2 linked regions of the Parashewanella spongiae genome follow. The protein of the gene in region 2 binds, or shares a complex with, the protein of the main gene of each other region. Links are inferred from orthologs where the notes say so. Each region holds a gene or a part of one and is shown on either strand. Other genes may lie near its edges.

What was found.
Region 1: the proteins of E2I05_RS02510 (region 2) and dsbC are in contact, whole or in part, in a crystal structure (PDB 1JZD), measured with the Escherichia coli proteins. The link is inferred for Parashewanella spongiae from one-to-one orthologs.

What each region holds. Positions count from the first base shown.
Region 1 is NZ_CP037952.1:4,813,675-4,816,616, reverse strand. What follows is about bases 53-2,942. They hold dsbC (bifunctional protein-disulfide isomerase/oxidoreductase DsbC), read right to left. Parts: upstream 1,916-2,942; coding sequence 1,190-1,915; downstream 53-1,189. Other genes in these bases: xerD (site-specific tyrosine recombinase XerD), read right to left, coding at 2,108-2,942; recJ (single-stranded-DNA-specific exonuclease RecJ), read right to left, coding at 53-1,108. In the rest of the region: more of recJ, read right to left, coding at 1-52. UniProt on the Escherichia coli protein: Acts as a disulfide isomerase, interacting with incorrectly folded proteins to correct non-native disulfide bonds.
Region 2 is NZ_CP037952.1:707,758-714,078, forward strand. What follows is about bases 1,737-4,728. They hold E2I05_RS02510 (protein-disulfide reductase DsbD), read right to left. Parts: upstream 4,138-4,728; coding sequence 2,335-4,137; downstream 1,737-2,334. Other genes in these bases: E2I05_RS02505 (hypothetical protein), read left to right, coding at 1,737-1,913; E2I05_RS02515 (FxsA family protein), read left to right, coding at 4,700-4,728. Also shown: E2I05_RS02500 (phosphoribosylaminoimidazolesuccinocarboxamide synthase), read left to right, coding at 1-747; more of E2I05_RS02505, read left to right, coding at 876-1,736; more of E2I05_RS02515, read left to right, coding at 4,729-5,218; ubiquinone biosynthesis accessory factor UbiK, read right to left, coding at 5,454-5,711; E2I05_RS02525 (multidrug efflux RND transporter permease subunit), read right to left, coding at 5,810-6,321. UniProt on the Escherichia coli protein: Required to facilitate the formation of correct disulfide bonds in some periplasmic proteins and for the assembly of the periplasmic c-type cytochromes.

The DNA.
Region 1 (2,942 bases), 4.1 Mb from region 2 along the record:
AAATGCCGATCACACCTTGATGCCAATCTTGTTGATATACGACTAACCCTTGGGGCAGGTTGTCGTCATTAATATTGAGTTGTTTTAATTTTGCGAGGGCTTCATGTTGCATCCCCGCTTCGATTTCACGGCGTTCTTGATTTAAGCCATCAAGCTCAGCGGCCATGGTACGTGCTTTATTGATGTCCTCACAAAGTAACAATTCTACACCGAGTGACATTTCATCAAGCCGACCAGCGGCATTAAGTCTAGGACCTACAGCAAAACCAAAATCGGATGCAACTACTCGTTGTGGATTTCTTTTAGCAATTTCAAGCAAGGCTGTGATCCCTACTCGGCAGCGACCCGATCGAACTCGGCGTAAACCCGCTTCGACGATGATGCGATTGTTTGAATCTAAAGGGACGACATCGGCGACGGTTCCTAATGCGACAATGTCTAATAAAATAGCAAGATTAGGTTCAATGATGTGTTGAGATTCAAACCAATTTCGACGTTTAAGCTCAGCACGAATTGAACTCATTAAATAAAAGGCAACCCCAACTCCAGCAATAGCCTTACTGGCAAAAGGGCAGTCAGGTTGGTTTGGATTGACAATGGCTGCCGCCTCAGGAAGGGTATCTCCAGCCAAATGATGATCAGTAACCACTACTGGGATATCGAGTTGATTAGCTGCAGCAACACCGGTAATGGAAGATATACCGTTATCAACAGTAATGAGCAGTTCGGCACCTTGTTGAGCGGCAATTTCAACGATTTCAGGGCTTAAACCATAACCGTAATCAAAGCGATTTGGAATGAGATAACTGACACGCTTGGCACCCATCATCTTCAGCGCCAATAAGCAAATGCTAGTTGATGTCGCGCCGTCGGCATCAAAGTCACCGACGATGATGATGGCTTTGTTAGATTCGATAGCGTCACAAATTAAAGTTGCGGCTTGTTGTTGACCCTTCATAGTATCAGGACGTAATAACGACGCTAGGCTGCTGTTACAGTCCCTGACAGTAACCCCTCTGCGTGCGTACAGCTGTTTTAATAAAAATGGTAAGGTTGCAGGCAGGTGTGAGTCATCAACATTTGGACGACGAATAACATTATAATGCACAGAAAGTTCCAAATTGATCAAGAATGAAGAACATAAAAAAGAAGCGGCTTAAGCCGCCTTTTCCAAATCCTAGCGGATTTTTTAGTGGTTTTCTATGGTTTTCAATAACTGTTCAGGCGGTTGATAACCTGGGATGAGCGTGCCGTCATCTAAAACAATAGCAGGCGTACCATTTACGCCAAAGCTTTGCCCTAATTCGTATTGCTGGGCAATGTTAGCATTACAACTTTTATTGGTAACGTCTTTGCCAGCTTTAGCATCGGTCATAGCTTTAAGCGGATCTTTGGCACACCAAATGGCTTCCATTTCGCTAGCTACACTAGAGGGAACTCCTGCTCGAGGAAAGGCTAAGTAGCGAACTGTAATGCCATCATCATTGTATTCTTGCATTTGATTATGCAATTTACGACAGTAACCACAAGTGATGTCTGTGAATACGGTTATCACGTGTTTTTCGTCTTTAGCTTTATAGACCAACATATCAGGTTCAAACTTTTTAAGCTGTTCAACTCTTGGTTTCGCCATGGCGGCTTCAGTTAAATTTTTCATGCGATTATTTAAATCGTACATGTTGCCATGCAACACTTTTGAGCCGTCCTTGCTGATATACAGTATGCCGCGATCTGTCATAGCAAGATAAAGATCTTTAATTGGCGAGTCTTGCATCGCGATGACTTTCACCCCAATTGAATTTTGAAGTTTGGCTTTAATTGCATCAGCGTCAGGTAATGATACTGTCTGGTTTGCGGCGAAGGCGGAAGTCACAGCTAATATACTTAACAATGACAAAATACGGGGTAACTTCATGGATTGTCCTAATCTAACTGGTTTAGAGTCTTATATTTTAGACCTGAGTATTTGCTTAAAAGTTACAAGCTTATTTTAACTAAAGCAAATGAAGGATTCTTTATTCAGGTAATTATACCTGTAAACAATGAAAGTGCATGAGTTTAATAGTTTAATAATCAAATGCTTTCGCTGCTTTCTGGCAATGTTGTACTAACCACGAGGATGATGTTCACTGTGTAATTCTTGTAATCGAGCATTAGCCACGTGAGTATATATTTGTGTGGTCGACAAATCACTGTGACCTAATAAAAGCTGTACTACTCTGAGATCGGCCCCGTGGTTAAGTAAATGAGTGGCAAAAGCATGTCTTAATGTGTGTGGTGATAAATGGGCGTTGATACCAGCGCGGATACTGTACGTTTTGATCCTATGCCAGAAAGTTTGGCGGGTCATTTGTGTGCCGCGTTTAGAAGGAAATAACACGTCAGAAGGTTTATTCTTTAATAAATCATTTCTGACAAAGTTTATGTACTGTTCAACTTGCTCTGTGGCAATTTCTCCTAACGGGACTAAGCGCTCCTTGCCTCCTTTACCAGTTATCCTCACTACGCCTTGACGTAAACTTAGTTGCTCAACTGTTAATGATACTAATTCGCTGACTCTAAGCCCGGTAGCGTATAATAGCTCAAGCATCGCGGCATCTCGAGCTTCGATTGGATCGTTATTCGAAGGGGCGTTTAGTAGCTTTTCGACTTCGATTTCCGTCAAGCTTTCTGGTAATCGTTTTGAGAGTTTAGGCGATTGAACCAAGGCTGTTGGATCTTCAGTAATGATTTTTTTTGTGAGTAAGTAACGAAATAATCGTCGCATGCTGCTGAGTAACCGAGCACTACTGGCATTAGATGCACCGTCACTGAAACGTTTTTCTAGAAAATCTTGTATATCAGCACGAGTAGCAGTGGTCAGTGAAGCACGCTTTTGTTGAACAAACTTATCAAGGTGACGCAGATCAGTACGATAGGAGGCTAATGTATTATCGCTGAGT
Region 2 (6,321 bases):
CAAAAAGCGCGCCCGGTTAAAGTTGAGGCTATTTGCCGTCAATATATTACTGGTTCGATGTGGCGTGCATATGAGAAAGGTGAACGTGAATTTTGTGGTATACGCTTGCCAGAAGGCTTAACCAAAAATCAAAAATTACCTGAGTTATTGATAACTCCATCAACCAAAGGAATTTTGACGGATATCTCCGGTGTACCTGAACAGGATGATGTAAATATCAGTCGTAAGAATATTGAAGACAATTTTGAAGCCTTTGGTTTTGAGTCAAAATCCGATATTGATCTGTATGAAAAGTTATTGAAAGAAGGCTTTGATCTTATCTCAGATAAATTAGCACAACTGGATCAAATTTTTGTAGATACTAAGTTTGAATTTGGTTACGTAATCGCCAAAAATGGCCGCTCAAAATTGATTTATATGGATGAAGTGGGAACACCGGATTCTTCACGTATTTGGGATGGTACCTCGTACCGAAATGGAAGGGTTGTTGAAAACTCAAAAGAAAGTTTTCGTCAAATGTTATTAAGCCACTTTCCTGATCCAGATATCTTATTAAATAAAAAACGTATGCCTGAACGTGAAGCTTTAGCGCGTAATAATGCTTTACCGCTAAAGTCGATGATGGACGTATCAAAAACTTATTTAGACATTGCGAGTAAAGCAGTAGGGACTCAGATTAAGGTCCCAGAACATCCTAAGGATGAAATTATTAAGATATTACGTTCCGAGTATCAACTGATTGTTTAAGTTGGATAAAGCCATACATGAAATGTATGGCTTTTTTGTTGGTATCTACAGAAAAGAGATAATCTCGCTCAAGGTTTTAAAGTTGTTACTATACTTATAAATATAGTTAATTATTCTTGAGTTCACGGATGACCACACCCATAAAAGGCCACTGGCAAAAACCGCTTGTTGAAAAAATGAAGCCTAGTGAACTACAAAATATTGTGGATCACACAAAGATACTTGAAGGTGAACGTTTTAGAGTGACGTTTACCATGCGCCATCCAACCACAGGAAAATTAAAAAATAAAACGTTTCTAGTTAGCCACGATGGAGCAAACTTTAAAGTTAAATATGCAACGCCTTGGCAAAAACTCATGGCAAAATTCCACGGCGCTAGTCAGGTAGCTAAAGAGCTAAGCGAAAAACTTAATAGCCATAATCCGTTGGTTGTTAAAGAAAATGAAATTGAAAAGGTGGGCAAACATCGAACTCACCATCGTAATGTTATGGATTTTAATGCCATCCCTGAAAGTATTACAGGTAGTAAACCTTTAATCATTTTCGATGTTGATGAAGTGATATTAGCCGCTAAGATAAAATTTGATGATGTGAGCGGTAAGCATGTCTCCGACAACTCTAAAGTTGATGCAATCGGTGGTCCGTCAGAGTTTAAAGCGGTTATTACAAAAATTACTGAAAAAGCACAAGGTGCCAAAATTTTATTATTGACAAACGGACGAGGAACACGCTTTAAACTACAACAAGCGGGTATTGAATTAGGAAGAGATATTACTATCGATGAAATTCCTCCTAAACCTTATGGCCTGAATAGCAAGCAGTATACAAGATGGAGGGAGCTGCAGAGTGAAAAAGGAGGGAGGTTAAAACGATTCCTTGATTTTCAAAAAACTCAAGGCAAAGAATATGACGAAGTCCATTTTATTGATGACAATACTGTTAACCTAGATAGTCTTACTGAAGAAACCAACAAAAGGGGATTACGTTGCCACACCTATGATTTTATTGGTGCCATTAAAGAAAGCAATTTTAAGTGGGCAATACAAAATCCTAAAAACCTAAATTCCCAAGGAAAAGTAAATTGGCCTAAGTTCTACCATAAAAAACCAGAAGAAATAACACGGCGCGCAAACTTTAATTCCTTAAAATCAAAATTTCAGAAATGAACTAAGCAAATAATATCAATTACAGTAATTAAATGCTCAACTCAGAGCTATGTATGCGTACAAAGTACAAACGAAATTGGTGAAAACATAGTTATCTACGTTGAGATAATTTTGTGAAGTACTCTTTATAAACACAAAGTGTGTGCATACAAGCTCCCGAAGGGCAAGGCTAAAGGTTTCCATTACTGCGTTGCACGTTCTTGAATTATCCCGACAAAAGCACGAAGTGCGTTGAACGCCAGCTTTGTATGGCGGTTGTAGGGAATATAGTACTTCGAACATGCGCCTTGTACTGAAAACCTTTATCTCTTGCTGAGTGAGAGATTAATTACTGTAATTGGTATTAGTTATTTATGTGGTTGAGCATAATCAGAGGCATTAATAATATTAATTAATACCTCTGAAAAAGGGAAGGTAATGGTTATTTCAGCAATAAATCTAAATGTGATGCAAACTCTTCGGGCCCCATGAAACCAGCGACACGATACTCATCTCTAAGTTGTCCCTGTCCGTCGAAAAACATCAAGGTTGGTAAACCCAGTACATCATAGTTTTCCATGATTTCGATGTCGTCGTCATCGTTACCAGTAACATCGGCTTGAAGTAATACGATTTGATTCATACGTTTTGCAACTTCAGGATCTTTAAAGGTAATGTTTTCGAATTCTTTACAGGCCACGCACCAGTCAGCATATAAATCAAACATCACGACTTTTTCTTGAGCACTTGCTTTAGCTATTTCAGATTTGAGATCAGCAAGGGTTTTAACACGTATAAAGCCATGGTTTTCTTGCTCGCCCACAACGGCATGTTCAGTAGTGGCAAGGTTAAAACCTAGGTGATTCATTACCGCTTGGAAACCATAAGAGAAACTGCCCATTAGTGTAAGGATCAGGATGACTGAGCGGGTAGTTTGCTTCCAGTTAAACTGCGATGCTTTATTCTGATGCATCAAGTAACCTGTTAGGGTGACTCCCCACACTGACCACAGCACATCGGAAACGACACCAGGCCAAATACGGCCGACCATCATGATAGAGACAGCAATCAATAGGAAACCAAAAATGGTTTTGACGATTTCCATCCATCCTCCAGCTCGAGGTAATAACTTACCGCCCGATGTACCCATGATTAACAAAGGTAAACCCATTCCCATGCTTAATACGTATAACGCAATGAAACCGAGGAAAACATTACCTGTTTGTGCGATATAAATGAGGACTCCAGAAAGTGGAGCTGATGTACAAGGTGAAGCAACGAGACCCGAAATTGCGCCCATAGCAAATACGCCAATGAGGTTGCCGCCTTTTTGGTTGTTTGACGCATTATTCATCTTCTCTTGCCATTTTGAAGGCAATTTGAGGTCGTACAATCCAAACATTGACAAACTTAACACGATGAACAGCGTTGCCAGTACAAGTAATACCGCTGGGTGTTGTAGTGCCGCCTGATATTTTAGTCCAGCAGAGGCAACAATTAGACCCAATAATGAATATGTGATCGCCATACCTTGGACGTAAGCCATCGATAAGGCGAAACCTTTTTTCATCGAGAGTTTTTGACCTTGGCCAACAATAATGCCGGATAAAATGGGATACATTGGAAATACGCAAGGCGTTAGAGCCAGACCAACACCCAGACCAAAAAAGATCAGCAAGGTTAAAAATAGATTATCTGTGCTGAGCATTTTGTTCAAAGAATCTTGTTGAGTGATTGGCTCAGAAACACTTTGTTGTGTCGGCGTTCCCGTATTAGTCGTGCCGGGATTGTCAGTAACTTCGGAAAGCTGCACAGTACGCTTGGTAGGAGGATAGCAGAGCTTTCCTTCAGCACAACCCATAAAGGTGACTGTAATAGAACCGTCTTTAATGGCATTTTTTAACGCAACAGGGATTTCGACAAAATTAATGTAGACTTCTTGTTCACCAAAATATTCGTCAGTGTGAATTTTACCTTCGGGTAGTTCGATATCTCCTAAAGTCGCATTTTGGCTTTCAAATTTAAGTTTACTCTTATACATGTAGTAGCCATCAGCCACCACCCAGCTTAACTTAACAATATTACCTTGCTGCTTTGCTTCAAAATCAAATGCTTTTTCTACTGGTAGTAATTCGGGCTCAGAGTTAAAAAAGCTCCCCCCTCCGTTATCAAAAATGCCTTCACTGTGAGCTATTGGCACACATACCAAAAAGCTAATAAAAAGGAGATTAAGTAATTTTTTCATGGGATATCGTTGTTTTCATCCAGTCGAAATACAAAAATGGTAGCGTCGCATATTTGAAAAAAATGTGCAGTAACGCTTACGTACAATCTAGCTCTTGTTTAACCTAAATAAATCGGTTGAACGCACAATTTAACTTTAATCTATTGAAGTTAAATACAAAGTTAAACAACCCGAATTCACCCATCAGGTGAATGCTGAACATTCATATACTTACCAAAATCACCGATAGCTGCGTTATAAATTTTGCAAGTAGAAACGAAGTAACGATAGTTTTGTATGTCGGTAACCACTACTTGCTGCTATTCATGCCTTTCTATCAGTAATTTTTTCTGCGTATATGAATGCTCCCAACCGATTTATTTAGGTTTAACCAAAAATCTCAAGCTGTTTATAGTAAATATTCAAATGAAGATTACTATGTTAATTATAATTATGCTTGATTTGCATTAAGTCTCAATTAACTTTAACTCACTATTTTATTGAGTAGTTTGTGCCTAGACTTGAAATTAGACCGTTTTACCCCAATAAACTATTCATAGACTCTAAAATATTTGGTGTATTCATGTTACCTGTGCTGCTTTTATTATTTATTCTTATCCCAGTATTGGAATTATCTTTGATGATCCATGTCGGCGGTGTAATAGGTACATGGAATACTGTTGGTTTAGTCATATTTACCGCTGTAGTTGGCGGTTCATTAGTACGTAGTCAAGGTCTTGAAACCTTGCACAATGTACGTGCGAAATTGGCTAATGGTGAAACTCCTGGTAAAGAAATAGTCGAAGGGATGATGCTGGCCATCGCTGGGGTATTTCTAGTGTTACCTGGGTTTATTACTGATTTTATTGGTTTATTATTTTTGACACCCATTACTCGTGCGCCTATTGCGGCTTTCATGTTTAAAAGAATGCGAGTAAACATGGTGAACCAAGGTCAATTTAATCAATCGGGTCACAATCCATTTTCTTCAAATGGTTCAGGCCCGAATGACCATAATACCTTTGAAGGTGATTTTGAGCGTAAGTCAGAAGAAGTAAAGCCAGAACATAGAATTGATGATAAGGATAATTCAGAACGTTAGGAAAGTTGCGGAAGAAAGCATATCGATGAGTTCGTGTCACTCCAGCGCAGGCTGGAAACGAAGTTACGATAGTTTTGTATGTCGGTAGTTTAGGGCTTTTGCTTTTTTCTATAAAAGTCACTGGATACCAGCCTTCGCTGGTATGACAAAGACTGGTACCTTCTAAATCGCTAGATCCCTTAGCATTACTTGTATGCTGAAAATTGAGATCAGAATAAGTCTGATCTCAATAGTTTTACTTTACTTGGTCGTTAAACTGACGTTCAAGCTCTGCAACTTGAGATTGTAATAACTCTAACTTTTCTCTCGTTTTTAACAACACATGTTGTTGTACTTCAAATTCTTCTCGAGAAACAAAATCTAGCTTCATCAACTGATTTTGTAATACTTGTTTGCTTTTTTCTTCAAACTCTCCAGCAAACTGTTTTAGCCCTGCTGGCATGTTATCTGTCAGTTGCTTAGCAATTTCTTCAATCTTTTTAGGTTTCAACATAGTCTATTCAATTATTGGAGATGTTAATTAAGATGATACCGCAGCATCATGTAAAAGTCTTTCTACGTAATGCTGCGTTGAGGATTAGCTGATTACCATTAACCTTCGTCAAATACAGGCAATGCTTCATGTTTTTCTGCGATATAAGAATAAATCACAGGTAACACAAATAAGGTGAATATGGTGCCAATCCCAAGTCCGGAGACAATCACTAACCCAATATTAAAACGAGCGGCAGCACCTGCACCGCCAGCCATGAGCAAAGGTATCAAACCTGCTATCATCGCTGCTGTCGTCATTAAAATTGGCCTAAGGCGAATAGAAGCGGCATATTTTATTGCCTCAATCCTATCAAACCCTCTATGTAGTTGTTCTTCTTTAGCGACTTCACACATCAATATACCGTGTTTAGTGATTAAGCCGACCAAAGTAATGAGTCCCACTTGGGTATAGATGTTCATCGACGATAACCCAAAGATATGCGTCCAACCTAACGCAATTAAGGCACCACTGATAGCTAAAGGTACGGAGATTAGGATGACAAATGGGTCTCGAATGCTCTCGAATTGACTGGCGAGCACTAAAAAGATGATCAACAAAGCTAATACAA